Regions from separate parts of the Dehalobacter sp. genome, predicted to be linked through region 1. Evidence: riboswitches for the same ligand, from Rfam matches in the RefSeq annotation. Region 1 holds a riboswitch; each other region holds the start of a gene.

Region 1 (11,014 bases):
GCTAATTCCCTGGACGACTGCGTGATCCGATAGCCGATTTCGGAATGTTTTTTCATAATGCTCCATTCTTCCGGGGTCAAGTCACCTTGTTTTTTTAAGATTTCCCCCGGAACACCGATCTTGCCGATATCATGCAGCATTGCAACTTGGACCAATTCGACGATCTCTCTTGGGGACAGGCCGATCTGACTGCCGAATTTACTGACCAGACTTTTCAGCCTCATGACATGGGCTTCCGTCTGATAATCTTTTTCCCAGAGCAGTTTTTCCAGGAACTCGATGATGGCAAGGCGGGATTTCTTGCTTTCATTTAATTTGTTGCTATACATTTTTTCCTCAGCCTGGCTGATCATTTTTGCCAGGGGTTGTTCCCTGTTCTCATAAACCGTCAGGCCAAACGAGATATCTATTGGTACCGTTTGCGGGCGGGAGATTTTTAAATTATTTTTAATATTGTTTAAAAACACGCCGGCCTGATCAAGCGGCACACCAGGCATGATAATGATAAATTCGTCCCCGCCCCATCGGATAATCACATTCTCAGTGCCGATCGTCTCTTGCATGATTCTGATCCCGTCAGCAAGCAATTCATCCCCTTTTTCATGACCAAAGGTGTCGTTGATCAGTTTCAGACCATTAAAATCCCCCATGGCCAATGTTGCAGGCATGAGGGTTTTATCAAGGAAATCTTCCAGCACATTTTCAAAATAGGTACGGCTGTAGGCCCCCGTTAATTTATCATAAATGACAAGTTTTCTGATATTTGCTTCTTTGCTTTCGAGCTCCTCCCGGATGCTTTGAAAATACAGGGCCTGCATATTAAGATAAGCAAGCAGACCAACAACACCGGCAACTAAATAACCTACAGACGGTGAAATAACGTTAATTAATTTGCACAACGGATAAAGTAAAATCGACAAGGCCCAAAAAATATAGGTATAGCCAAGTATTATTCGGATCGGGCCTTGTGGTGTTTTTGCTTTTAAGCATGTCATAGCAGCTTTGGATAATAATGCAATGATCCAGACAACAGATAGAAGTAAAAGAGCGGTTGCCGAGATTCCCTGAACAGCAATACATATAAAAGCAACGATCAGAAAGCCCGTGCCGATATCCCAAAACACCGGGTAGCTTCTGCTAAAAAACAACAGCGTACCCTTGAATATCAGCCAGTACCCTGCGATCGAAGAGGCATAGTTGATAATCTGAAGCACCACGGACGGGCTGTCGGTTTCCAGCAATGCAGTTCTGGAAAGATAGGTTATCATGAGCATCAAGACAGAAAGACTCCATGCTAAGAAATAATGTTTCTTCTCGGAAAAATATAAAAATCCGTAAGATATCAACAAGACCAGGGTAATTGAAATACTGGCTGCAACGATGGAATCCGCTGTCATATTAAATCCCCTCCTCAGAAAAAAAAATCGCGGCCAAAGCAGCCGCGGTTTTCATCTTCTGTGTGCAACCCGACTGTCAATATGCTTCAGCACTTAGACTCGTAGCTTTGCGTCCCTGCTTTTCAACAGGTTTGCCAATGGATCATATGATTTTAACTCAATTATAGTAAAATACACGAAATCTGTCAATAAATGTATGAATAATCAATAAATGTATGAATATTCAGAGTCTGACTATTCATACATTTATTGATTAATATTATGCAATAGATATTATCATCCAGATCAGATTCTTCTTACATGGTTTCCAAATTTAGTTCATGTTTTTTTCCTTTGGATGATCAGGATCAGACCTGCCAGAATCAGCAGGATCGGGACCACCAGGCCTAGATCTATATAGCGCTGAATTGACGTTACAAACATCCCAGTAAAGGATATGCACGCTAGAGCGGTTAGAATAAAAACAGGCACCAGCAGACCGCGCGGGCGTCCGGAAAATAAATAGAGTTGAAATAGACCGACTGCAACAGCCAGCGGATAGACCGGCCAGGTATATCCGGAAAATTGCCAGTGTGTAAAAGTCTCAAAGATGAACAACAGACCAATAACGGTAAGGATACCACCGGGAACTAGCAATCCGGGGCTTTCTTTCTTACTGAAATAGTTGAATTCAAAAGCAAGCCCGAGAATAAGGATCAATACCGGCCAAAGAAATTCCATACTGAAGATTTGCCAGTTGCCAAGATTATCTATAAGCAGCAAGCCTCCTGTAAGGATTAGAATGATTCCCCAAAATAAGCCGCTTTTGTTCATATAGAGCCTCCTCTCACCTTATAAAGGTTAATAAGATACTCGAGATTTAAGAACTACAAATTCGTGTTAGATAATGGATTATTTTGATAAATAAAGTTCCCCGTCGTAGGAAGAAATCCTTCCATATAGATCAGGCCGGCGGTCTCTAAAGATCCCCCACTCCAGCCGCTGAACCTCGAGCTGGTCCAGATCAAATTCCGCGATTAGAACCGCTTCTTCGTTTCGTCCAGCCTCCGCTATCTTATTACCCTGCGGTCCGGCAATGAAAGAAGAACCATAGAAGGTGATTTTGGAATCATCCTCTTCCTCGACACCAATCCGGTTGGATGCGACCACAGGGATCAGGTTCGCGGCAGCATGGCCGAGCATGCAGGCCTGCCAATGGTCTTTGGAATCGATCGCCTGATCCATCGGTTCTGAACCGATGGCTGTCGGATATAACAGGATCTCCGCCCCCATCAGGGTCATGCAGCGGGCAGCTTCCGGGTACCATTGATCCCAACAGACGCCGACTCCAATCTTGGCGTAGCGCGTTTGCCAGACTTTAAAGCCTGTATCACCGGGGTTAAAATAGAATTTTTCCTCATAGCCCGGCCCGTCGGGGATATGACTCTTTCTGTATTTGCCGAGGATCTCACCATCGGCATCAATCACGGCAATCGTATTATAGCGCGCGTAGTTTTTCTTCTCATAAAAACTGATCGGCAGGACGATCTCCAGCTCTCTGGCAATTTTCCGGAAATGTCTGACTGCTTGATTATCTTCTAGCTCTGCTGCATAAAGGTAAAAATCCGATTTTTCTTTCTGACAAAAATACGGGGTTTCGAACAACTCCTGCAATAGGATGATCTGCGCGCCCCGGGCTGCTGCCTCCCTGACCAGTGTCTCCGCCCCCGCAATATTTTCTTCAACGTTACTGGTGCAGCGCATCTGGGTTGCTGCCACTTTGACGTTTCTCATCGTTAATATTCCTTCCCAATGCCTGATTTCGGTGTGTTCTGAACCTGATCTTACAGGTGTTTCTACTATTTTGTTAATTTGTATGCATTTTCTATTTTACATGATGCAGAAAAAAACCACAACGCAGAAGAGCGCAACATATAACAGATGTATCTGCTACGTTCTCCTCTTTGTTTATATTTTTATTTCAGATTTTGGTATATATTGTCGGGCAATTCATACACTGACCTTCAATGGTTTACAGCAGGCATCTGCTGGGTTGTACAGTGAACATTGCCGCCTTCCCCAATAATTGCCATTCCATTAATGGTGCGGATCCGTCTTTCTGGAAAGATCCCGCTCAGGGTCCGAATAGCCAGGGCATCTGTTTCGGCAGCCTGGCCGCCAAATACAGGTAAAATAATTCCGCCGTTGACAAAGTAAAAGTTCAGATAACTCAGCGTCAGGCGTTTACCGTCGGCAAATACGGCGGGAGGCTGCTGTATTGGGATGATTTCAAAGGTTCTTCCTCTGGCATCCGTTTCTCGGCTTAACACCGCAAGGTTTTCCCGGGTAATCGCATAATTCGGATCGCAAGGGTCATCACAGACCTGAATCAGGATTTTGCCAGGCGAAGCAAAACAGGCGATATTGTCGACATGTCCGTCTGTTTCATCTCCACATAAGCCTTTTCCCAGCCAGATGACTTTGTGGATACTCAAATATTTCTTCAATAGTTCCGTAATCTGCTCCCGGGAAAGATCAGGGTTGCGGTTCGGATTGAGCAGGCATTCGGCCGTTGTCAAGAGTGTACCTTCTCCATCCACGTGCAACGAGCCGCCTTCCATAATCAGCGGCGCATCAAACGGTTTCAGGCCGAGGTGCTTCAATATTTGCGGTGCGACCTGGTTGTCCAGATCCCAGTCCGGATATTTGCCGCCCCAGGCATTGAAGTGCCAGTTGATGCCGGCTATATCTCCCTGATCATTGACGATAAACGTCGGCCCGTTATCCCGAAGCCAGGCATCATTATGCGCCAACGGCAGGAGCTCGATCTGCCTGTTCCGAAAGCGGCCTTCGAGCAGCAATCGTTCTTTGGGGTTTACCAATACGGTGACGGGTTCAAATTCCCCGATAGCTCGAATAATGTCGGTATAACCCTCGCAAACAGCCTCGTAATTTTCCGGATGACACATTGATGCCCCGACCGGCCAGGAAATAAAGGTACGTTCGTGTCTGGCCCATTCCGCAGGCATTCTATATTTTAAATCGCTCGGAAACATCAGTTTATCCTTTCTTTAGCAACAACATATATCATCATTACTTTCAAATCTACTTTTGTCATGATGATTATTTATGGTTCATTTTACATGAAAATCCAACTACTTTTCAAGGCATAAAATCACCCCACGATGATTGTGGGGTGCATCAGACAATATTCAATGATTGATGGGTATACGTTAAAGTTATTCTTTATCTTGAAACTTTTCCGTGTCTTCACGCCGGATCTGGGCGCGTTTGATCTTGCCGCCGATCGTCTTCGGCAGTTCGTCGACAAATTCGAGAATTCTCGGGTATTTATACGGAGCCGTCACCTTTTTGACATAGTTTTGGATCTCTTTTTTTAACAATTCAGAAGCCGTATAGCCTTTGGCCAGCACAACAGTCGCTTTGACGACCGTTCCCCTAACAGCATCCGGCGCGCCGGTCACAGCACACTCCACGACTGCGGGATGCTCAATTAGTGCACTTTCAACTTCAAAAGGACTGATCCTATAGCCGGACGCCTTGATGACATCATCATTGCGGCCAACAAACCATAAAAAGCCGTGTTCATCCCAGTAGGCCATATCCCCTGTGTGGTATGTATCGTCATACCACACTTTATGGGTAGCAGTTTCATCCATGTAGTACCCACAGAACAATCCGGCAGGTTTATTGGAATCAGCCTCGCGGATGACCAGTTCTCCTTCGACTCCCGGAGGGCATGGAGCTCCGTTTTCATCGACCACATCGATCTTGTAAGCCGGGTTCGGTTTGCCCATTGCTCCCGGATAGATATCCAGCCATTCAAAGTTGGCAACCAGCACGGTTGTCTCGCTCTGGCCAAATCCATTTAAGATGCTTAAGCCGGTAATGCTTTTAAAACGGTTAAAGACATCCGGATTTAAAGGTTCTCCGGCTGTGGAGCAGTGAACAATCGAGGACAGATTATATTTTTCGAGATTGTGTTCAAGCAGAAAACGATAAATTGTCGGAGGTGCGCAAAACGTGGACAGCTTATATTTTTGCATCATTTCCAAAAGCTTTTCCGGGATAAACTTATCCATATCATAGACAAACTGCACCGCACCGCAAATCCACTGGCCGTAAATTTTCCCCCAGCCGAATTTAGCCCAGCCGGAATCGGAAACCGTCAGGTGCAGCCCGCCGTCCACGACGCGCTGCCAGTATTTAGCCGTCACAATATGACCAAGCGGATAGGTGAAGCTCTGAATGGCCATTTTTGGCATGCTCGTGGTCCCTGACGTGAAATAGATGATCATTGTATCGTCATTCGTTGTCGCGTCAGCACCTGTCGGCCGGACCCAGTTTTCGGAAGCAGCCTCCATGCTGCTGTCAAAATCAACCCAGCCGGGACGCTTAGCACCGACCAGAAACAGCGTCTGGAGCGTTGATGATTCTTCCCTGGAAGCTTCGACATGGTCGAGAATTACCGGATCATGATAGGCGATGATCGCTTTAATCGATGCGGCATTATTTCGATAAATAATATCCTTCTGCGTAAGCTGATTGGAAGAAGGAATATAGATCGCGCCGATTTTGGCCAGAGCCAGAATCGCTATGTACACTTCATAACGCCTTCTCAGGATCAGCATGACTTTGTCGCCTTTTCGGATCCCGGCTTCGCTTAACATGTTCGCCGTTTTATCCGAGTATTTTTTCAGATCGGCAAAGGTAAATATCCGTTCATTATCGTGGTCGTCGCACCAGACCAGCGCTGGACGCTCTGGTTCCAGACGGGCATATTCATCGACGATATCATACGCAAAATTGAAATTGTCAGGTACTTTCACTTGATAATTCGCACAAAAATCTTCATAAGAATCAAAATCGGTTTTCCCGATATATCTTGAAGCGAGGTTCATCTGTTCACATCCTTTATAAAAGTATGACGGTTAAAAATTTTGCTGATCTTTTTTCGAGGGCTAGCATTTTATGTGGAATCAAGGAATTAAAATACAGAGAGTCTCCCGGGTCCAGCACATATTCCATACTGCCGATGATGACTTTCATCTTGCCTTCCAGACAGAAGTTAAATTCCTGTCCGTGATGGGAAACAAGTTCAGGACTATTTTCTGCATCCAGGGTCACCAGCAGCGGTTCAATTTTTCTGTTAACGTACTGATAAGCCAGACTCTGAAAATCATACTGGTCATACCGTTCAACTTTGAGACCCTTACCCTTTTTGATGAAGCAGACATCATGCAGTTTGGGCGAGACACCGGTAAGAACATCCGTTAAATCGACCTGATAACAATCGGCAATTTCATAGAGAATACTGATCGGAATATCATCTTCTCCTTTTTCATACTTCAGATATTCTTGAACAGGTAGTCCGATTTTACGCGCAGCCTCTTCTTCGGCCCAACCGGTAAGTAATCTTAAGCCTTTAATTCTCTCGGCAATATCCCTCACCTTTTCATTCATCTTTCAAGCCTTCCTTTCGCGTGAAATAGTGGATCATGTAATGATCCTCGAGGTACAGCCAGCGGGCCTTACACCTTTGTTCCTGCACAACGGCATTTGTCTCGAGAAGATGATCCGCTTTTTTGGCATCTTCCAGCAGGCAGAATGGGCAGGCATGATGCCGTTTGGCGACCGTGGAATAACAGCGCTCGCCAAGTTTGACACCGCTGTCCTGCGCTGCCTTATTTGTGGCGACAACGATCCGGCGGCTGGTAATCAGATAAGCCGGTTCTTCGATCAGCTCCAAGCCCTTGACAAAGCATCCGATGTATTTCTGTTTGCGTAAATCAAGCTGAATCTTCATAAAGCGGGTGTGCTTGATTTTATATTGATTCAGACATCGGGTGATCCGGCTTTCATCTTTCTGGGAATGAAAAAGGAATTTCATCCCGTATTCAAAGCCGTCATCTTTGGGGGTCTTGCGAATAATCAGCGCATTAAATGAAAATTCTTCATTTTCAAACGTAAACATGATATCGATAATGACAATATTGACTGGAATATCCACTGGGAAAAAAGCATATATCCCACCTGTGCTCAAATCCAGGATTGCAATCGGAAATGTTTTCTCCACTTCGACCTTCCGGTTGTTAATCGAGGAAATCTTCGCTGTGGCTGGAATATCATGGATCAAATCGACACGGAAATACTTCCGCTTTTCCTGAAAGTCTTCCATCCAATCACCTCATGAAACAGTTTGAAAATCATGTCAATGCGTTTTTCTGATAAATACCATTTTACATGATGTTGGATAGAACCACAACGAATGTACCCGCAAAAATTTGCGAATAATATGCCACGGATGAGTCCGGACAAAAAAATACCAAAGTCCAAACATTGATTTGGAGACTCTGGTATTGCTAAAAAACACAATGCAGAAATATTGAGTTTTATCGTTACAAGTTTTACAGATTATTTTCCGGATAAAGTGTTTCGGGTTTCTTTTCTGTTTTTTTCTTTTTTTGTTTCATAATATTCTTTGGATTTTTGTCGCCCATACCGATCCTCCCTCACATGTTATAGGATCATTTTATCCATATTATGGATATTCTATACATTGTAAAAGGGATGCTGTTAAAAATGAGACAGCACAAGTATCAGCAATGGAATTGATAAACAGCTAAGCAAGGTTGAAATCAGCACCGTCTGTGATGCCAGACGTGCATCATTTTTGTATTCAATCGCCATTAAAACCGTATTGGTTGCAATAGGCATGCCGGCCATGATGACCGGGATGGCAATTAGCCACATCTGATCAATCTGAAAGATATATTTGACCAAAACCAGGGTTAATAACGGCATCACAAGCAATCTGACGACCGACAGGATATAAATACCGATATCACTGAACATCCGTTGAAGCGGCAGTTCACTTAATGTCGCCCCGATGGTCAGCATTGACAGAGGAACACAGGTATTTCCAATCGCATCGATCGTGCCGGTCATAAATTCGGGCAGCGGAACAGCGGTGATAAATAAAATGAACCCGATGATACTCGCACCCACGCCCGGATTAATAATTTTTTTCAGGTTTAGCCTTGTAGGATGTTCGGTTTTATTCGCATTCATGATTTTAATGCCAAGCGTATACAACAACAAGTTAAACATAATATTGTAGATCGCAGCATAAAATATTGCTTCTTTGCCATAGAGCGCCTGAAATATCGGAAAACCTAAAAAGCCTGTATTTGCAAAAACAATTCCAAAATTAAAGATGGCTTCTCTGGTCAGATCTTTGGTCAGGATCTTCGCTGTCAGTTTCCCGACGAGAAAGGCAAGACCGTAGCAGGGTATCGTAAGCAAGAAAACAAAAAGTGCCGTATGCAGCCTCTCCGTAGTAAAAGATACTCTCATCCCGGACAGGATCAAGGCCGGAAGTGCAATTGTCAGGACAAATTTAGAAAAAACCTGAGTCGCTGCCGGTGGAATAATCTTCACTTTGGCCAGGACATAACCCAGTAAAATCGTTAAGAACAAAATCCCCAGTTGATTATAGACGCCTTGTAGTTCCACTTTTCTCTCTCCAATAGTTTAAGCTGAAATTTTACGAAAGTTATACAATTTATTATTATATCATAAGCTGAAGTACTTTTTGAAATGCTTTTGGAATCGGCAGGTCCTTCAGTTTCTCCCGGGAAATCCAGGCAAGCCCTGATTTTACCTCCGAGTCCGGCTTGAGCGAGAACAAAATGACATCCATTTGCCAGACCTGATGTGTGAAAACATGCCGAACGCTGCCCAAGTATTTAATAAATCGGAGATCTAACTCCCAGTCGCGACGGAACAGTTCTTCCGCAGAAGAAGCAGATTCCTTTTGGACGAGCGGCAGTCCCCACATGTTGCCGAGCAGCTGTGTATTGCTGCGGTACTCCATTAGAATATCCCCGTCGTTACAGACAAGCGCCGTCCAGTAATCGAAGCGGGCCGCTTTTTTTGCTTTCTTCTTAACCGGCAGGACAGTCTCCCTGTGCGTACGATGGGCAGTACAGACGGTACGCCAGGGACAGTCCCGGCAACCGGGAGTATTGGGTGTACAGCACATTGCGCCAAGTTCCATCAGTGCCTGGGTAAATTCCCCCGCCCTATCTTTGGGAATCATTTCTCTAATCATTTCAGCAATTTGCTTTTGCGTTTTTTGCTGGCTAATGTCAGCTTCAAGTCCCAGAAGACGGGTTGCGACCCGCAGTACATTCCCGTCAACAGCCGGATAAGGCAGATTGTAAGCAATACTTGCAATAGCCCCAGCCGTATAGTCACCGATTCCTGGCAAAGCGCGGATTTCCGGATAAGTGCGCGGAAAATTCCCACTGTACCTGTCATGTACCACGATGGCAGCCTGATGAAGGTTCCTGGCCCGACGGTAATAACCAAGACCTTTCCATATGGCTAAAACGTCCCCCTCGTCCGCGTCAGCCAGACTGCCAATATCCGGAAACCGCTCCAGGAACCTCAGGTAATAATCTATAACCGTATCGACCCGTGTTTGCTGAAGCATGATTTCCGATAACCAGACCGCGTAGGGGTCGTTCGTTCTTCTCCAGGGCAGCTCCCTTTTATTTTGGTCATACCAGGCCAATAATAACGCAGCAATCTCTGACGGTTTCTCCTGAATATTTTTTGGTTTATCTACTAGATCCGCTAATTTATTCAAGCTGCCTCCCTGTTATTCGCCTCGATGTTTGATATTGCTAATTACATGCATTTTAGAGTTAACAAGTTACTGGTAAGAAGATCAGGCTTTGCTTCAGAGCTCGTCAGCCATTTTCCGCAGTCTGGCATCCGCCGTACAGAAAATAACCTGACGCGAGTGTGACAGTTCCTGCAGATAAGCCAGTGCTTTCTTCCAAAATCCCTCGGTTCCGTTCATTGATCCGGCCAGAAAGAACAAAGGAATCTCAATGCTGCTGTCCTCAAGAGCGGCTTCAGCAAGGGCCAGACGGTAAGCAAAATAATACGAATAGGCTTCGGCCATCATCATTTCTTTTTTATCCGACAGGTTCAACGAAAATGCCCGCCTCAAAAACCGCTGCGCTTTAATCTTTAAAACAATGCCATTCTCGGCCTGCCACTTTTGCAGCGAGGCTTCAAGCAGTTCCGCCGTATCATCAAGGGTATGCTGTAATTCCTGATAGGCCTGCCATTGCTGTTTTACGCTCCCAAGTTTTTTCTCCAGGTCATGGTCAATTTTCACAGCCTGACTATCCTGAAGGTCTTTACGGATCTTCTGAAGCCGGCTGTTTCTCTCCGAAAGCGCCTGGCGGGAAGCCGCCAGGGCGGCCAGCCTTTCTGCTTCTGGCAGACATGCTTCACGTTCCAGTTCGGCAAGGGGTTCTAAAGTTCTGGATAGTTGATCCAGATTCCGCTTATTTAAGGCGATATCATACTGTTCTTTCAGTAAATCATATTCTTTTTCAGTTTCTTCTTTGATCCGCAGTTCACGTGCAATCAGCAGCACGGCCTCAAGGACCTCGTCAATATTGGCATCAGCCGAGATTCTGTTCTGTAATTTTTCCCGCAGCTGTGACGCATATTCCTGCAATTTCTGTTCTGTTTCCTGCTGTTGCCCTGTCTGTACCTGCAGCGTCTGAAGCATTTCCGCACCATGGCTGTTTTTC
Region 2 (11,014 bases), on a different contig from region 1:
ATATGCCGTCAATTTTTGAGAGAGTTAATTCCAGCGGTCCAAGTTCTTAAACTGATAGGTAAGCACCTTTCCCCAATACGCCCTGGCCGACAATTTCCTAGATATCAAAATCCGATTTCAGCAGTAGGGTTCCAGTACAGAATTATTTGACATGCGTGAAAGGACTTTTAAGATGCTTTTCGGGCATCTGCTTTTGTGTTGCTCAAAATTCAAAAACACCTGCGTTTTCTATGTTATTCCGTGTATACGACAACCCCAGCGGTATCACTTTTCTACTGCTGGGGTTTCTTAATAAGCTTATCTTAATGACATTGCCTTCGTAGTAGACAGTTAAAATAATAAAACTGTTTCTATGAAGGGAGCATATTTTTTATGGGACGGAAAACAAAAGTTCCAATAGAGGAAAAATTGAGAGCAATTGAAGATTATCTTTCTGGCAAAAGTGGGACATCTCAAATCTGTTACGCTTAAAGACCTTGAACAAAAGAAATCTTTAGCGGAGAAACAGCTGATTGTATTGAAAAAGCAATACGTCCTCGGAATGATCACAGGCTTATCTGTAGCGAATGCGACAAATTCTCTTGACTAGCTCAACGCAAATATTAAGAAGCTGACTTATACTAAAACTGCCATGGTATAGCAACTAAACGTGAATCTGGGGCAGGATGCTGATATTGATCTGGCTGTCGGCATAGTACCGGTGATATCAAAACAACAAATTTCCGCTATCAATGTCGATGCGGACTATTTGACTGCAAAAGGCCGGAGCTATGATGTGTTATTGGATTCTAATTCAGATAATTCTAAGAGTAAGTTTAAAATCGACTTCTACCAAACGTATCACACACTTTTAGAAAAACAAAGCGCTTTAGGCTCCGCGCAACAAAAGCTGACAGCGGCGGACAGCAAATTTAAAATTTCCGAGTTAAAATATAAAATGTCCAGTATTTCACTGCTCCAATACGAAGCGGATAAGAGTGAGTATCTGAGTCAGCAAATAGCCGTAGAAATAGCGGAAGAGACGCTTACCCAAGCTTATCGTGCTTATGAATGGGCTAATCTAGGATTAATTGTAAGCGCTGGGTATTAGAAAGGTCCTAACGTGTAGGTATTGGAATAGCCATGATTGGATCCGCCATTAACTACTAGTCGGAAAGTATATGTCTGGCCACTGGCGAGACCCGTTACCGTTGCCGACGTAGAATTTTTGTCCAGCCACGTTGTATTGGAATTGACCCAGGCCGTTCCTCCATCAGTAGATTGCTGGAGGACAACGCTAGACGCATTGGCGGCTGCGCTAAATGTAAAGCAGGCCAGTCCGCTGACAATTGTACCACTGAAATCAGATATTGGGACACCTATAGGGACAAGGGAGAAGGTATTGGAGTCTCCTGCCCGATTCCCTCCCGTTACAACCAGTTTGAATAAGTAGGTCTGACCGTTGATAAGACCTGTAACTACAGCAGAGGTAGAACTGGAACTCAAGACAGACGTCGTCGAGGAGTTCTGCCAGGTTGCGCCGCCATCAATGGATTGTTTTAGACTAATCTGCGTAGCCCCTCCCGGGGGGCTAAAATATAACGTTGCGTCACCGTTACCTGTAACTCCGGAAAGATCATATATGGGGATATTTGCGATTGAAGTATTGTTTTTTCCTTCGGAAAGCCATTGGCCGGAGACATAAGCTACATAACCTTTAGCTACGTTCGCTGTTGTGGTGGTCACATAAATTACGACTTCGTTACTGTTAATGTTAGCTGTACTGATCGTTCCTGTACCGCTTATGGTTTGTGTCGCGTTGGCGTTAAGCGTTTTAATCGTTGTCATTTTTCGCGTTGTCGTCTCCAACTTTGCTGTTATTCCATCGCAGGCAACGTTGACCGTGCCGAAATCTCCTTTTAAAGTCACCTGGTCGCCACGAATCATATTTACTATGGAGAATCCTACCGATGAGGTGTTCTCGTAACCATCAAGAGTGCAATTCGATAAAACTATCGTATTCTGTACTTGGGATTTTCCTTTAAGATGGATGACTGCTTCTTTTCCAGAGGGGACATCGATTACCAGGGTTTTAGACATAAATGTATCGCAGCAAATACCATCCACCGATCCCCCTCCCCGAATGGTCGTTCGGCCTTTGACGGTTACATTTTCTAAGGTTACTGTTCCGTTTCCGATACCTTCACCGAGTAGTAGGTCGCCTTCAATGACCGTATTTCGGACCGTGATATCCGATGCTTCGATTGCCAGACTTCCGGATATTGTCGTTTCCCCTGATGGAGGCCCATAGGTTCCCTTTTGGTTAAAAATGCTCCTTAAAACTTGGTTTTGACTGTGGGTATAGCCATTTAGAACACTGTTAGGAATCGTTTCTTCTCCGCCCAGGGTAAGTAGATGGCTGGAAACGGTCATTTTTTTGAGGATAAAATCTTCGGATGGCCCGATAGGAATTTTACCACAGAGGACAAGGGGAGATGATGTTTGGGCCGCAAGAGCTATCCCTGCAAGTGAGTTCGTTAAGCCTGCTTTGTTTTCCGCGCTAGCGAGATATATTATATTAAAGTCGAGGTCTTTGGAGAATTTATCAAGAACTGCGCGGTTCGTAGCATAGCGGTCGTTGCCTGCCAGTCTGAGGGGAGAAGGGGCTTGATCCTCAATATTTTTGCCGACGACTCCCGTGCCGCCGATAATATAGGTGCGAGTTATTTTATAATTACTCAAGTGCATTTTTACCACCTCAGGCAAGTTATCCGCTGGCGTAAGCAGGATGGAGTACCCTTTAGCGGCGGCCACTGCGGAGATAGACAGTGCATCCGCGAAGTTTACTCCGCTAACTAGTGCGACCTCTTTGGTGCCAAGTCTCTTCGCAATTTCGACAGAAGTCACATATCTGTCCGAACCATAGATCCGGTCAGTGGTTTTTATACCAATTGTTTTCAGGGTTTGCTCTACATCGGCGGAGATTGCCTCGTATCCGCCTACGAGGATCGCCTTGGTTGCTCCTAATCGTTGTATTTCGTTTTGGGTATATCTATTGATAGTATTTTTTTCTGTGAATAGGATGGGGGCATCGTATTTTTTGGCTAAAGGACCTGTACAGAGTGCATCAGCCAACGCGTCTCCTTCGACTAGAACCACATAATCGGATTTTTTCCATCCTTCCTGCGAGATGGCCACAGCTGTTTGGTAGCGATCCGTACCCGCTAGCCGATTTTCATCAGCCCTAGCAATGTTCGGACTAGGCAGAATGATTAGCATCAGAACAAAAAAGCCTATTATAAGAAATGTAGAAAGTACTTTTTTCCTTAGATGTAGATATTCTAGATATTTCACTGCCAAATCTCCTTCATATAATATAGAATTATCGCTATACAAGTTATTATTTCCCATTCTAATCCTTATCACTTTCTAATTCTCTGTGTGTGACAATATTCCTCCAAATAATATGATAGAAAAAGTCATAAAATGTACAAATGTAATTAATCTACTAGGTACTTATTGAAAAAAACGATGGGATAAATAAAACATAAAGTACATAACAGGGGCACCCGAGAGGCACCCGAGGGGACAGGTTCATGATTGATATCATCCTCACAAGTTGATCTAGATTTGACAAACATTATAAGAAAAGAGAGGGGACGTAACCGAAACATGAAGTTACGCCCCCATGGGTATCAAGTTTACCATAGTTTAGACCCTGGGATCACAGTGGTAGGATGCCTAGCTCACATGAAGAGAAAATTTACGGATGCGATTAAGGCCTTAAGCCCGGAGGAGCAAAAGAAGACCGTTTACTTCAAGGGACAGGAGTACTGCGATTACCTGTTCCACATTGAAAAGAAATACAATGATGCTGACCCTGGAGAGCGTCGGATAAATGGCTGTTTCATGATAATCTTGTTATGAAAGAGTAACAGAAAAATGAGACAAATAACGCTGAAATCCACTTTAATCCTCCTTAGAGTTTTTTGAGTAAACTTGAGAAACTCTAATTTAGAGGATTTTCTCACGGATCTAAGAGAGTTTTCATACACATTCTTATTAGACGCTTACAATGATTTTAATATGATTCGGGCCTGCTGGTTTACAGTGAGCTCTTTTTTACGCCACTAGAGTTTACGCTTACTTTTTAATTATTTAACATGCGAATATTTTATATAATTTCAACATAAAGTAAATTTAAAATTAATTTTTATGGGACAAAAGTCTCATTTTTTATACCCCAATGGTCTGGAATAAGTCCGAAAACCTTGATTTTCAAAGTATTCTGGAATATAATGGCCTCAGCCAAAACGATAATGGCAAATCCGTCGAAAGACGGAGACGCAAAGCCACGGGTCTAACACCGAAAGGTTATGACAGCCGGGTTACCGAAAGGGGTAGATAGAATGATCCATAAGAAGATTCTCGTTTCAATTCTTTGTGTCCTGTTAATCATTGCGGTCGCGCCAACCTGTGTATTTGCTGAAACAACCACGGATGGAACCACAGTAACCGAGGATGTTTCAACGAGTACTCCTGATACGACCACAGATCCCGCTACAGATTCAACAACGACTGACCCAACGACAGACACAACAACAGATGCAGTAACAACCGATTCCACAACAATGGATTCGACCGGCCAGGCCTCAGCTGAAGATGAAGCCGGTGTAACGCCGGACAGCTGGCTCTATTCAATCGAACAGATGATTGAAAGTGTTCAGGTTGCTGTAACTTTCTCTGATGAAGGAAAAGCGGAACTGCTCGTTGAGTTTGCCAATGAACGGCTCGCCGAAGCGGAAATCATGTCCGAACAAAACCAGTTGGATTTGATGGAACAGGCTCTGAAAGTGTACTCGGATACGATAAAGAAAGCCAACTTCCAGGTACAGCAGATGATCGAAGACAACGAAGCAGCTGAAGGTACGGATACGACGGCTACAGATTCTGCTGCGGATGATGGGGCCGTCACGACTTCCACAGATGAAACAGTCGCAGAGGACACGGCAGCAACTGACACAGAAGAGAATACGGTGATCAGCAATCTGCTTGCCAGCATTGAGCTTGTTCAAAGCGATGCAGATAAAGTCGTCTTAAAAATCAGCGGCAATCTGACAGAAGATCAGGCTGAGATCATGCAGAATATCATTAAAGCCGAAGTTCAAAACACCATTGCGATCAAAGCTTATGTGGCTGCCAAAAAAGCCTATGGGGATGCAGTGCAGCAATTTGCAGCGGCCAAAGCAGAGTTGGGTGAAGCCCGTGCTTCAGGTGACGAGGCTGCCGTTGCCGCTGCCCTGGAAAAAGTCGAACAGGCTGAACAGTACAAAAACGACATGCAGGAGCTCAGGAAAGATGTTCAGAAGATCAAAGTAGAGACGAACAAAGAAACGAAGGAAGTCTTGAAAGAGCAAACCCAAAACATAAAAGAATATAAGAAGGCCAATAAGGGCCAAGCCGTGAGCGACCAGGAAGATAGCCTGGAAGCAGGGGACGAACAGGATGCAACGGCTGTAGATAATCAGGATGTAACGGATACTGGCGATCAGACTGCCACAGTCGATGGCCAGTCTACTTCGGATGAAACAACAGTGGATGGCACAAGTGATGAAAGTGGTGGAACCGTCGATGCTCAAAGTATTCAGAACACAGTCACGAATACCCCTCCAAATAACGGACATAACGGTAAAGGGCAAGGAAAAAGATAGGACTTTATATTTTCAATAACTGAGAATCATTCAAATTGCATAAAATGCAATGCCTCCCAAAAAGAAAAACAGACAGCTATCAGGCAGATAAAGTGCCAGGGCTGTCTGTTTTTGTGGTCTTCATCTGTTTAGGCCGGTACTGCCCGCTTACGCTTGCGGAGGATCATAAAGGTCATTGGTCGTAGTTTCGATGACCTTTATATCCTTTACCCCTGTAAGGGCACCGTTTGCCGTGAGGAATATCCCGCCTGCTATAAGCGCGTTCATAACGTCCATGGCTTCAGCCAGCTGAATATCCTCTCGCGGTTGGGGAACTGTTAGGGAAAACGTGTTCTCTCCGGTGGTCGCGAAAGTTAATCTTGCTGTTCGGTTGGTGGTCACAGCCAATTGAATCACCTCCTTGACGCCTGAAATTGCCCTCCGCTTTACGCTTCGTTTGTCAATTCATCCGTTCTTCTGAAGTAAACGTCAAGCAGCGTATATTCCGACAGACTGAAGATGGCGTGAGCCGCCTCATAGACAGCTTGATTCGAAGCATTGTAAACAATATTGTTAAGGGTTCGCTGTTTGGTTATCGGAGCATCGGAGGTGCTGACTCCGGTCTGATAAACCAATACCAGAGCGGCGCCGGATGGTGCTGAAACAACGGCCATTCCAATCATCTCCTTTCTCTTTTATTGGACAGCTTACTTGCTGTCTTGTATATACTATGCTTGGCTTGTCCAAAGGTTCCCAAAAAAAATCAGGAACGAACTCTAAGCGGTTTCTTGGGGGGCGGCCACTCTTTAATCGTCTCTGCCATGTATTCAATCAGTCGATTGGCCTCTTTTCTTTTTTCTTCTTTCAGGTTCGGATCGATATGGGCCAGATTGGTGAGCGCTGTCGTCAGATCGAAGAAGGTATCGGCGATTGTTTTGCAGCAAGCGTTGCATTTTTCTACATACTTGATGTGAGCGTCCGGGTCATGTTCGGTTTTAAGGTTGTGGGTAAAAGGGGCTGTTATTGCAGAGGGGGCATCACCGGCAGAGGAGGCATTGTTGGCAGATTGCGCTTCTGCATTGATATTTTCCGGATTCGTTGGCCTTGTTGCAGCCTTAGCGTGCTCCTTTTTTAATTCGGAGATGGTGCTGTCGATCGTCTCCAGCCCTTTTTTAAGTAGCTGATTCTCCTGAAGCACCTGCTCCTTCGCCTGATTGGCCTGATCTCTGTCCTTCAGAGCCTGCTGAAGCTCCTGTTTCGTCATACTGCCGACGTCATTGTGCGTGATGAATTCCTCCCGTTCCTCTGCCGGGAAACCCAGTAAGAGGAGGGCCTGGGTATAAGTCAAATGGGACACTGGTGTCCCATTTGAGCTGTCGGATACTTCAGGGAAGTTAGGCCCGTACTCTTCGTAGAGCTTTATCAGCCTGGAGGCAGTTCGGCGAGAATAGTTCACGGACTCTTCCAGCCACTTAATCCATTCCCCGTGTTTGAGCATGGCCTTGGCTTCCTGCAAATGACGGCCGATTTCAATGGCGCTGGTAAGCAATATTTTCTTAGTTTGGTAGGTTATCATATTTATTTCAGCCGCAATGACAAGCGGTGTGCGTTCGGTAGCCGGATTATCCATACCGCCCATCCGTCCTTTCATTATGAGTCTAATTACAGCATATGTAGATAGGCTTCGGATGGTGAGGGCTTGGTTTTGTGACGTAACAGACAAAAGTAATGGCAATGGCAAAAGATAGCTAAAGATAGCAGGAATAGCTATAGACAATAAACGCAGCGCAATAATAAATAAATCCCACGGGTTTTGAATCCGTGGGATTTTTAATATCAAAATGATTTCACGAAGCACGATAGTCTGAAACTCATCATTGGACATAGCGGCTTCCCTCCAAAACAAAATGGATCCTTTAACAGATATTATGCAATATAAAAAAGAAAAAAACAACCATAAAATTCCAAAAATTTACAAAATAATGTTGCCATTTATGGGAAGAAAATATTTGGTAATATCTAACTTGAACCCATTGACCCAAGGCACAAAGGAAGATAAGATAAGAGAGGTGACGTGCCGACTGACCAGTCGGTCGCGACGGCCACGGCCGCAACCACGACATTCATGAATATGTCCCAAAAAGAATAGACTTAGAAAGATATTGATTTACGGGGGAGTAGAAAAATGAAATTCAAAATGAAACGGTCTGAGCAGGGTGGCAGCCCGGACTTGAAAAAACCGATTGGGAAGAAGAAAATGATCATTACCGTGATTGCAATCCTGCTTGTCCTTCTGGTCGGGGTAAGAATCTACGGTGCGATACAATCTGCTGCTGAAAAGAAGGCGGCAGAACAAAACAGACAGAATTATGTCCCGGTGGAAGCGTTGACCTTACATAAACAGAGCATCTCTTCTGCGATTACCTTAAGCGGCAAAGTTGAAGCGGATAAAGAAGCTTCCGTGGTCGTCGGCACCCCGGCCAAAGTGGCGGCGGTCTATACCAAAGTTGGGGACCGGGTCAGCAAGGGCCAGGTACTTTTCAGCCTTGATAAAACCGATCTGATGTCCAGCTATAACCAGGCTTCAGCGGCCTATCAGCTGGCGCAGGCCGGCTATGAAACCAATATGGCCAATTATGAAAACAGTAAAAAGAATTATGAGAATATGAAACAGCTGTATGAAATCGGCGCGGTCAGCAAGTCGGAGCTTGATCAGGCTGCCGTGGCGGCTTCGGATGCGGTTCTGGAAACGTATAAAGGCCAGCTGGCTCAGGCCAAGGCTGCTTATGACGCGGCGCAGAAAGCCCTGAATGATATGGATGTCAAGGCGCCGATCGACGGTGTCCTTACAGCGCTCGATGTGAAAATTGGGTCGATGGTGATGAGCGCCGTTTCTCCGGCCAGGGTGGTGGATTTGAATAAAGTGTTTGTTACAGTAAGCCTCAGCGAGCAGGAGATCAACAGCGTGCACAGCGGCCAGTCGGTTCAGATTGAAGTGCCTGCGGCTTCAGTGAAAGTCAAAGGGGTTATTGACAGTGTAAGTATTGCAGCCAATGCCCAGGGCAAATACGCGCTCAGAACCTATATCGATAATAAAGACGGAATCATCAAACCCGGCATGTTTGCCAATGTGACCTTAAACATTGCCGGCAAAGATAATGTCTTGGCTGTGCCGACCGATGCGGTGATTTTTCACGGCGGAAAAGACGTCGTGTATGTTGCCAAAGATAATGCTGCAGCCGAGATGGAAGTAACGACAGGACTTGAGAGCGGCACCGAGACGGAGATCGTCGGCGGACTGACGGAAGGGGACATCGTCATTATCAAAGGGCAGAACTTTGTGCAGGATGGTACGGAAATCAAAGTCGTAACTGTTGACGGCAAGCAGGTTGCTCAGGAAACGACGGATACGGCAGCTTCGGCGCAAACAGGGGGAGGCGTTCAGAAGTGAAAATATCTGAAACGTCGGTAAAACGCCCTGTTACAGTCCTGATGCTTGTTTTTATTATCATCATTCTCGGATTTGTGTCCTTCACGCGTATTCCGCTGGACTTGATGCCCGAAATGGAATTGCCTTATGCAATCGTGAGTACATCCTACAATGGAGCAGGCCCTCAGGAGATTGAAAACCTGGTCACGCAGCCAATCGAAAAGGCTGTTTCCACAGCCCAGAATGTCAAAAATATCAGCTCCATCACTTCGGAAGGCAGTTCGCTTGTTATTCTGGAGTTTAATTATGGAGTCGATATGGATCAGGTTGCCCTCGACCTCAGAGAAAAAATTGACCTGATTAAAGATTACTTCCCCGACGGCGTCAGCAGCCCGATGGTCTTGAAACTCAATATGAATTCAACCCCGGTCTTGACGCTTTCTATTTCGTCATCGACGATGAGTCTCTCCGAACTGCAAACCCTGTCGGAAGATACGATCCAACCGAGACTGGAAAGAGCGGAAGGGGTTGCTTCCGTGTCCGTGACCGGCGGAACCAAGGATATTATTGAAATCCGGACAAAAAGTGAGAAATTAGCCGGTTATGGCATTAGCCTCGCTTACCTTCAGGGAATCCTGGCTTCGGAGAATGTCAACCTGCCCGGAGGTACAGTCAAGAAAGGGACCCAGGAGCTGACTGTCAAAACGACCGGGGAATTCATGTCGGTAGCTGAGATCGAGCAGCTGCTTATTCCGCTGCCTACCGGCGGAAATGTTCAGCTGAAAGATTTAGCCGATATCGAATTAAAGCCGGATCAGCAGACAACCATTTCCAAAGCGAACGGCAATCCCGGTGTCAATATTTCGATCCAAAAACGTTCCGACGCCAATACAGTCCAAGTTGCGGAAGCAGCCTATGTAGAGATCGACAAAATCCAGGATGAACTAAAAGATGTCAAGATTACGGTGGTCATGGATAATGCAGCCTATATCAAGGCTTCATTGTATTCGGTCGCGGAGCATGGGGTTATCGGCGCTCTCCTGGCGGTACTGGTCCTGTACATTTTCCTGCGAAATATCCGTTCTACCCTGATTATTGCTTCAGCTATCCCGATTTCCATTATTGCGACGTTTTGTCTATTATATTTTACCGGCATTACGCTGAATCTGATGACGCTGGGCGGATTAATGCTTGGTATTGGCCGTCTGGTTGACGATTCGGTCGTGGTGCTCGAAAATATCTACCGCTTCCGACAGAACGGCTATTCCAGGGTCGAAGCGGCAGTGAAAGGATCTTCGGAAGTAATCATCGCTGTCATGGCTTCCACGCTGACGACGGTCGCAGTCTTTTTACCGATCGTCTTTGTCCAGGGATTAACCTCCACACTATTCCGGCAGTTTGCCTTGACGATCGCGTTTTCGCTCGGAGCATCGCTGGTCGTTTCGATGACGGTTGTCCCGATGCTCGCTTCCAAGCTGCTGAAAGTAGAGCGGAAGAATCAGACTGCTGGTTTTGCTGATGCTGGTAAGACAGGGGAAACGGATAAAGCATATACACAGACCGAAGCGGCTGAAGCATCCGAAACATCCGAAACATCCGAAACAGTGAAAGTAGCCATAACGGATGCAGCGGAAGATGAAGAAAATGGCAGGGGATTCTTCCGTACTCCTGCGTTCCTGGCGAAAGCCCACGATAAATTTGACCAGGGCTATGAAGCGCTGCTCCAGGGGTATAAGAAACTGCTCAGATGGGCCCTGGGCCACAGGAAACGCGTTTTTATCGTTACAACCATTGTCTTTGTCGTTTCCATTGCCTCTGTTGCCGCTGTTGGGACAGAATTCTTCCCGACGACGGATGAAGGCATGCTCTCGATCAGCGTTACGCTTCCTGACGGGGCAAAGGTCGGCGATACCTC
Region 3 (8,353 bases), on a different contig from region 1:
CACAATCGTTTGCTTTTTAAACACGGTTGGAGCGGATCGAAAACACTTTATTTCAATGGATCTGCGCCTTTGCAAGCCATCGTCTTACTGGAGCAGGCTCCGGAAAATCAGATTACACGGATCCCCGTAGCACAGGCTGCAGCCAAGATCACCCCGCGGTGTTTTTTGCCGTATTATGATCAAAGCATCATGGCAATGTGCTTACATACGTTGTCTGAGGTACTTTCAGGTGTAGGCGTATACAGTCTGAAATGCCGTCCTGACAGGGAGGCAGTGGAGATGTTGCAGCATTGTCTGGTCCATTAAGGTGACAAGGATATATTTTGAACAGTATATGGTTGAGGTAACAAATGAAAAGCAGCATCATAAGAAGAATAATTGGGACAGTTGGCTTGTTTATTGTGCTTGTGTTTCTAGTCTTCCTTTCATGGAAGCTAAGCAGTCAGACAGGAACGCAGTCGAATCATTTAAGCATCAGGATCGCTGATCAGATGATTGATTGGCTGGATCGGTATTTTGATCTGGACAGAGGAGATATGTTTTGGAAAGTCACCTTTAATCAACTGCTCAGAAAGGCAGCTCATTTTATTGAATATGCACTCATTGGCACCGTTATGTGCATCATGCTGAATATCGCTTTTAACCGTGTTGTGCCGGCAGCTGTGTTTTCGGTATTGCTATCCCCGCTTTTCGGGATCATTGATGAATATCATCAAAGATTCTCTGCGATGCGCACGTCGCGGATCCTGGATATTTGCATCGATACTGCGGGGGTTTTGACGGGTGTTCTACTTGTCACGCTTTTATTTGGAATAGTTCATTATATTAAAAAGTTGAAAAGACGGATCTGGGAACTGGAACAGAGAAATAAATGAAATTTTTAAAAATAATTGTATGTTTTTTTAATTCTATATGGTAATATTTAGTTATTATGCGTATATGAGGAGTGATAGTAATTGAAATTAAAAGAGGGATTCTTATTACGCGAAGTAGCCGGTCAATGGGTTGTTGTGCCACTGGGTGAGCGCGTTGTTGAATTTAATGGCATTATGACACTCAGTGAAAGCGGCGCGCTTCTGTGGGGGAAGTTGAAAGAGGGTACAACCGAGGAAGAGCTTCTTCAGGTTTTGATGGCGGAATACAGCGTTGACGAAGATATCGCCAAGAAGGATATTCAGGAATTTATCCAAAGCATTAAAGATAAAGGATTGATTGAAGCGTAGTAAAGTGAACGCTGATAAGGAGATTTCTGTCTGATGGCAAAAACTTGGAATGAGCTCTATCTCAATTTGGCATTGGAGAGCAAAAAAAGAAAAGAGTTTATTGCTTCTTCCTTTGAGCTGACAGCAAGGTGCAACTTGCAATGTAAGATGTGCTATGTGCGTTATGCCGCGAATGATAAACAGGCCAAAGCAAAAGAGTTAACAACAGAACAATGGGTTCGATTGGCTGAAGAGGCCCGAGATGCCGGACTGCTGTTTCTTACGCTGACCGGCGGAGAGGTGCTGTTACGCAAGGATTTTAAAGAGTTGTATGAAAAATTGATGAACTTGGGTTTAATCATTAAAATATTCACCAACGGAACACTGATTACGCCGGAATTTGTCAATTGGCTTTCCAGAATTCCGCCGAAACTTGTGAGTATTACGTTGTATGGTGCTTCCCGTGATACCTACAAGAAAGTAACTGGATTTGCCGATGGATATGACCGGGCGACGCGGGCTGTTGATCTGTTAATGGACAAAGGGATCCCTACGGAGATCAAAACCACGGTTACACAATATAATAGAGCGGACTTTGACGAGATCCATAATTTTGCCCTGAAGAGGAAATGCGTTCTGGGCGTGGTCAATTATATCGCGCCGGTGCGTGAAGGCTGTAATACTGCTTCTTGCGAATGCCGCCTTTCTCCGGAAGAATTGCTGAATTTTGAAATCCATATGACGGAGAGAGGAAAGATCGGCTTTGACAACGAAATCATCGGGGAAACGGAAAAAACCGTGAATCCAAACGATGATGCTGTCGCTGAGGCAATGCGGGAAATCCTTGCATCAAAGGCCCAGACTGATGAAAATTTTGCCTTTCAATGTATGTCCGGATCTTGTACCGGCTGGGTGAATTGGGATGGCAGCATGGCTCCCTGCGGGATCATGGGGGAACCCAAAGTGTATCCGCTTATCTCCGGATTTCAAAATGCCTGGGTGGAGTTGAAACAAAAGTGTGCCCAGATCCCGGTCTGCAAGGCGTGCAAGGAATGCGAATATCAAGTACTATGTGAACACTGCCCTGGAAGACTGTATCAGGAAACCGGAAGCTATGACAAGCCAGCGCCGTATCTCTGTGAACTGGCGAAAAGAAGGACAGACTATAATAACCAAAAAAACAACTGAGTTCACTAATTGTTTCTATAAATATACAAAAAATAGGACTTGAAAAAACTGGAATCTGCGAGTATACTCCTTTCATAGGTTATTATTTGAATGGGGTGAAGAAGGATGAAGTGTTATTTTAAACCCGAGTTTCATTTTATTTCATTACGTGTTGAAGAAAGCTTTGCAGCTGTGGGAGTAGGAAGCCAGCAATGTACAACGACCGGGTCTTGCCCGGATAATGTGCCATTCTGTACATTTACTTATGGCGGAAAGGTTTTTACTGCTAACAACCAAGAATAGGATTTTTTGATTATTTACAATGTTAAGAGGTGATTATATTGAAACAGTATAATAAGCCAGAATTTGAATTTGTACAGCTCTCTTCTGAAGATGAGTTTGCTGTAGTGCAGCAAGGTTCTGTATGTGATTACGTAGGTATCTGTATTATTGACGGTGTACAGCCTAGAACGAATGCATAAGCCGAGCAGTACCAAATGGAAGTACGTATAGCATGTCCTTTGACGGATGTGCTATTCTGTTTTTCGATCCTGTTGTTTAAAAAGGTATACCTGCAAAAGGAGTGTTTTTGTTGCCCAAGTATCAAGTCGCAGGACTCGTCATTCACATGGATGAAAGCACCCCCGCTGAGCTGTTCGAAGGGCTAATTGACTACAATGTGTCGGAACCTCAGGCCGCTGATTTATGCTTTACCTATCAAACCAGTGAACAAATTGATTTGCCGCAAGGGGAAAATTTCTCTGACGAGAGCTCCGGTTATAAATGTATTAAAAAACCGAATGCAGCCGGGTTTTATTTTTATACAAGGAAATATGGCTCTGTGGGGGAAATCCTTGTACTGTTGGATATTGATGCCGCGTGGCGAAATGTTGGGCTAACCTGTGCAGCAATTCAAGAAAAAAATGAGCTGGAAGAATCCTATGTCCGAATGAAGCTGCGCCATACAGCATTTACCCTAATGGGGATTGTCTTCAGGCATGCCTTGTTAAAACAACAAGGACTGGTAATTCATGCTTCTGCGATAAAGTGGCAGGATAAAGCAATCATGTTTACAGCGCCGTCCGGAACGGGGAAGTCTACACAGTCCAGGCTTTGGCAGGAACATAAGGAGAATGTGCTTGTGTTGAACGATGACAATCCTGCTGTGCGGATTATGGAAGACCATGTGATTGTCTATGGAACCCCTTGGAGCGGGTCATCAAATATTAATACGAATGATTCTGCACCCTTGTCAGCAGTGATTATTCTGGAACAAGCAGCCGAGAATTCTATTCGTAGGATGGACCTCAGGGAGGCGATCATTCAGTTCATGCCAAGAGCTTTCCTGCCGTTTTTTGATCAGGAACATATGAACGAGGCGATGCGTATCTTTGAGAAAATAGTCTCTTCCGTACCGGTGTATTTGCTGCGCTGCAGACCGGATCAAGAGGCGGTGGAGTTGGTATATCAGTGCATCAAGTGAAAAAAGTGAAAGCCAATGGCTTGTTTCCTGTAGTCTCGGATCTCCTCAGCCAGGGACAGGATGTCAGACTTCCCGTATCCGGCAGCAGCATGGTTCCGTTTTTGCGGGATGCAATCGATAGTGTGGAATTCTCCCAGGGCAGCTTCGACCAGATTAAAAGAGGAGATATTGTCCTGATCCGCAGAATGAATAGCTATTATGTCATGCATCGGGTTCTTAAAAAGAAGAAAGACCATTTTTTCATGGTAGGGGATGCCCAGCAATGGATTGAAGGTCCGCTGTATCCGGAACAAATCATCGCTGTCGTTCCCGCAATATGGCGGAAAGACAAACGTATTCCTTGCTCTGATCTTAGGCTGAAGACACTGGTTCATATTTGGCTGATTCTCAGGCCTTGCCGATACTTCATCATGAAAGTGTACCGGAAAATCCGTAAATTAATATAGACAAGCCTCGGGCTTTTCTCGAAGCTTGTCTATATTATTCATTTCCTTGAAATCAGTTCACTTTTTCTAATTTTACAGCATCAGCGGCAGTATATCCTGGGGAAGAGCAGAGTATCTTGATGTATTGATCACTTCCTGCGGATAAAGCATAGGTGCCGATGAGGACCCAGGTACCGTTGCTTTCCTGTTGATTGACCGTTTTGCTCGTATCCATGCCACCGTTGTATTTAATCTCGAGGGGGGCGGCAGCTGGCCTGGTGGAATCTGCTGTCCATCTCATATAGAGTTGATAGTTTCCTGACTCGGTTATTGTCGGAACCCACATGGCCCATTTGCCTTGATCGGCTCCGACGGTACCGTCATTAAGAATGTTGCTGCCGTAATAGCCGATGGATTGTGTAGAGATGGTCCAAGTGGAATTGCTCATAAAGCTGCTGTCGGTATTGTCCACAATAATAGGGGCTGTAGCCGATGCAGGAATGGTTTGTGTGAGTTCAGCGGTTGATGGTGTTAATTCACTCGCTGAGGGATTGTTGGTTACGGGAATTAGGGGGATGTCCTGATAGGCAGAACTGGCTACCTTAAGGATATTGCCTGTAGAAGCGGCCACAGTTGCGGAATCGCAGCCTAGACCGAAGTAAAAGTCGCCATTCATTTCTTCAAAGGATCTGACAAAGGTGTCTGTATTAAAACGGAATACTTCGTCCCAAGTTTGAAGATCGGTGGTTTGGTAGACGACACTCGTGTAATTGCCGGCAGAATTTTTCACATTGGTTAACGCATACAGACTGTTGCCTCTGATGAGCAGATCTGCAGGGACAGCCGAAGTCTCAGGGAATATCACCTTTGTGGATTCATTGATGCTTTTGGCAATATACATAGAATCGGGAAGCCAGTGAGAGGTGGTGATCCGGTTATTTAGATATACAAGTTTATTTTGGAAGGTTGTAGGTTTTTTCATATAGTAGACGTAGGACGAAGTGAGGCCATTGGCGAAATTGGTTGAATAGATCTGTCTAGCGGAGCTGCTGTCAGTGATTCCAAGCATTGAGACATACTTGGTGTATGATGTCGTGATCGAAGTTGGCTTCATGTACATCATCTTTCCTGAAGCATACAGTGTTTGATTCAACTCAAAGAGGGAAGTGGCCCAGGAACCATAAAATGTAAAGCCAAGAGGAACCCGGCTGGTCCAAGTTTTCCCCATATCATTGGAGACAAGAACTTCGCCCCAACCTGTTTTACTGGTTCCGCAGGCTGCATAAAGCTGACCGTTATAGAGTGCCATGTCGAAAACATGAAGTGCATTCGGAATGGTTGCGTTTTTGAGCCATTGGTCATTATCTTCAAGGGTATAGAAATTGCCATTGTTCCAATCTCCCCGTGAATCGGTGCCAGGGATGTAGAGTTTGCCGTCCAGTACTTTATATTGGGCGATTTCCTCTTCATCAACGGTATATTGCGTGATGAATTTTTGGGCGGATGGCTCATAGTAGATGACCGGGATCGGACCGGCGTTCGTATTAAAATCACCATGGGCGAGATAAATACGGTTGTTATAGACCTGCATGTCCCAGACATTCTTGGCAAAAGTAGCTTTGTTGAACGGGTTTCCCAGTAATTCCACCTGGGGGGTTACATCTTTAACTGTAGTCGCAGCAGAAACCATTTTGTCGGTATGAACAGCGAAGCACGTGTTCACAATAAGTGTGAAGCTGAAGATTCCAGCGGCGATTTTTGTGATACGTTTCTTAATCATTGGTCTCTTCCTTTCCAAACTAGATAAAAATACAAAAAGCAACTGGTTCCCCAGCTGCCGCCAGCTTAGTTTTTTTATATTCATTCTAGCTGAAAAAACAGATGACTATATAAAAACTAATTTGGCAACTGGCTGTCATAGGGAATCCCCTTAGACCCTTTAGCTTTGCGCCACAGCCTTTCGACTGTTTTGCCTTGAGCAAATGTTTTGTAGATCATTCCTTTCATCTCCTATTTTATTCCCAGTTGGAAAATAACGCGATAATTTACGTTATTTTGTTAAATTTATGTATTTTTTGTAATAAACTTACTTAAAGTTACTATATCAAGCCGAATGACAAAATTCAATAGGATAAACGGACTAGGGTATTGGGATTTTGTCCTATTTAAAAAAAGATAATATCTTAGCGAATATTACATAAAAAGAATTATCAAGTAGAAATTTTAACGGAACTATGGCACTATAATAGTATGTTCCCAAAATATCAGGAGAAAAGAATGATTATTCAAGATGAAATTAAAAAAGGAATAGTTTTTGTTCGCTGGATAAAACCGGATGTTCTCCCCTTTCTTCCCAGGCTCATCGTCATTCTGCTGATTACTTCGACAGGGGCACTTTTCGGTGTTGCAAACGCCATACTCTCCAAGCATATGATTGACTACGCGATTGCAGGAGAACTGGCTTATGCCGGTATGGCCGGTGCTGCTTTAGGCGGTGCGATACTTCTTAATATCATGTTATCGATTGCCGGGTCACTGCTTTCTGTACGCGTCAGCGAAGGCTTTTCCAACGCCCTGAGGCAGCGTTTTTTCAAAAGGATGATGGTGACAGAATGGCTGCCGCTTTCGAACTATCATAGCGGGGATCTGATGACACGGTTGACAAGTGATGTCAATAACATCTCCAGTTGTATTATTAGTGTGATCCCGGGTATTGTGGCATTAGGCGTGCAGTTAGTGGGTTCTTTTGTAACCTTGCTTTATTATGAGCCGCGATTGGCAGTAATTGCGTTCATACTGGGACCTTCGACCGTGTTGTTCAGCCGGATCTGGGGCCGAAAGATGAAGAACTTGAATCATAAAGTGCAGGAATCGGAGAGTATCTACCGCTCGTTTATTCAGGAAGCCATCCAAAATTTCATCATTACGAAAGCGTTTCGGTTGGAAAACAGAAATACAGATACCTTGCAGGGATTGCATCAAAACCGTATGAAGTGGGTGATTCAGAGAAACAAGACGACCTTATCTGCCAATACGATCATTTCGCTGGGATATTGGACAGGTTACCTGGTTGCGTTTGGCTGGGGGATCGTCCGTTTGTCTCAAAAGGCAATCTCCTATGGGACATTGACTGCTTTTCTGACATTGGTTCAGCAAGTTCAAGGGCCTTTTGTCAGCTTGGCCAGGGCCTTTCCGCAAATCATCGCGATGCTGGCGTCAACGGAGCGACTGCAGGAACTGGAAAAGATCCAAATGGAGAGGCGGGAAGGGCAGGTCCCGCAAGAGAAGGATGTCGGTATTCGTTTCCGTCAGGTTAGCTTCTATTATTCAGATGAGAAAGAAAAACCGGTCTTGGATAAGATTTCGGTGGATATAGCACCCGGTGAGATGGTAGCCTTGGTAGGGTCTTCGGGGGTCGGAAAAACGACGTTGATCAGGCTTCTGCTGGCTTTGGTCAGACCTTCGGATGGCGAGGTCTATTTTACAGATGCGATCGGTCGGAAATATGAAATTACTGCTGTGACCCGGGATTGGATTACCTATGTTCCGCAAGGAAATACATTGTTCAGTGGGACCATTGCCGACAACCTGCGGAGCGGCAAACTCAGTGCGACGGCGGAAGAGATGGAAACTGCCCTTCAGGCTGCATGTGCTTTGGACTTTATCCAAGAGCTGCCGCATGGAGTCAATACGGTCATCGGAGAGGACGGGCATGGTCTTTCCGAGGGACAAGCGCAACGAATCGCGATTGCCAGGGCCTTCTTAAAAAAAGCCCCTGTGATGATTCTGGACGAAGCGACGTCTGCCCTGGACATGGAAACAGAGTTGGAAGTACTCAAGGCTATTCAAAATTTTAGCAGCAGGAGCACTTGTCTGCTCATTACCCATCGTCAGACGGCATTAAAGATGTGTTCGCGGATTTTGAAGATAGATAACGGAAATGTCTTCGTTGAATCAAAATTAAAATATTTACGACAAGAGGAGGATCATAAAGAAGAATAAAAATGACCGGCAGCTAAACCCTTTTCAGGAAAGCGATAAAATCTCTTCAATAACCGTTCGGTAGCTTGGCATTC

What was found. A riboswitch is a leader RNA that binds a small molecule or an ion and turns the genes downstream of it on or off. The one in region 1 is predicted to bind cyclic di-GMP.
Region 2: it holds a riboswitch for cyclic di-GMP, as region 1 does, so the genes downstream of both, OKX56_RS04055 (DUF5667 domain-containing protein) here and OKX56_RS13660 (diguanylate cyclase) in region 1, are expected to answer to the same signal.
Region 3: it holds a riboswitch for cyclic di-GMP, as region 1 does, so the genes downstream of both, OKX56_RS06740 (golvesin C-terminal-like domain-containing protein) here and OKX56_RS13660 (diguanylate cyclase) in region 1, are expected to answer to the same signal.

The regions. Positions count from the first base shown of each region.
Region 1 is NZ_JAPDHR010000055.1:11,712-22,725, reverse strand. Features, by position in the region: gene OKX56_RS13660 (diguanylate cyclase) at 1-1,397, opposite strand, end outside; cyclic di-GMP riboswitch class I at 1,458-1,543, opposite strand; gene OKX56_RS13655 (LiaF transmembrane domain-containing protein) at 1,716-2,210, opposite strand; gene aguB (N-carbamoylputrescine amidase) at 2,289-3,170, opposite strand; gene OKX56_RS13645 (agmatine deiminase family protein) at 3,401-4,432, opposite strand; gene OKX56_RS13640 (AMP-binding protein) at 4,616-6,298, opposite strand; gene OKX56_RS13635 (helix-turn-helix domain-containing protein) at 6,312-6,860, opposite strand; gene OKX56_RS13630 (PilZ domain-containing protein) at 6,853-7,575, opposite strand; gene OKX56_RS13625 (AEC family transporter) at 7,974-8,912, opposite strand; gene mutY (A/G-specific adenine glycosylase) at 8,968-10,050, opposite strand; gene OKX56_RS13615 (coiled-coil domain-containing protein) at 10,144-11,014, opposite strand, start outside.
Region 2 is NZ_JAPDHR010000014.1:531-11,544, forward strand. Features, by position in the region: gene OKX56_RS04030 (transposase) at 1-150, shown strand, start outside; gene OKX56_RS04035 (hypothetical protein) at 419-589, shown strand; gene OKX56_RS04040 (hypothetical protein) at 650-1,090, shown strand; gene OKX56_RS04045 (cell wall-binding repeat-containing protein) at 1,087-3,333, opposite strand; gene OKX56_RS04050 (IS66 family transposase) at 3,652-3,906, shown strand; cyclic di-GMP riboswitch class I at 4,291-4,375, shown strand; gene OKX56_RS04055 (DUF5667 domain-containing protein) at 4,389-5,690, shown strand; gene OKX56_RS04060 (DUF2922 domain-containing protein) at 5,838-6,077, opposite strand; gene OKX56_RS04065 (DUF1659 domain-containing protein) at 6,116-6,343, opposite strand; gene OKX56_RS04070 (DUF3102 domain-containing protein) at 6,433-7,299, opposite strand; gene OKX56_RS04075 (efflux RND transporter periplasmic adaptor subunit) at 7,855-9,120, shown strand; gene OKX56_RS04080 (efflux RND transporter permease subunit) at 9,117-11,014, shown strand, end outside.
Region 3 is NZ_JAPDHR010000019.1:1,242-9,594, forward strand. Features, by position in the region: gene OKX56_RS06705 (hypothetical protein) at 1-306, shown strand, start outside; gene OKX56_RS06710 (VanZ family protein) at 351-875, shown strand; gene OKX56_RS06715 (PqqD family protein) at 957-1,223, shown strand; gene OKX56_RS06720 (radical SAM protein) at 1,257-2,390, shown strand; gene OKX56_RS06725 (hypothetical protein) at 2,711-2,851, shown strand; gene OKX56_RS06730 (hypothetical protein) at 2,962-3,852, shown strand; gene OKX56_RS06735 (S24/S26 family peptidase) at 3,840-4,298, shown strand; gene OKX56_RS06740 (golvesin C-terminal-like domain-containing protein) at 4,351-6,057, opposite strand; cyclic di-GMP riboswitch class I at 6,178-6,261, opposite strand; gene OKX56_RS06745 (ABC transporter ATP-binding protein) at 6,555-8,279, shown strand.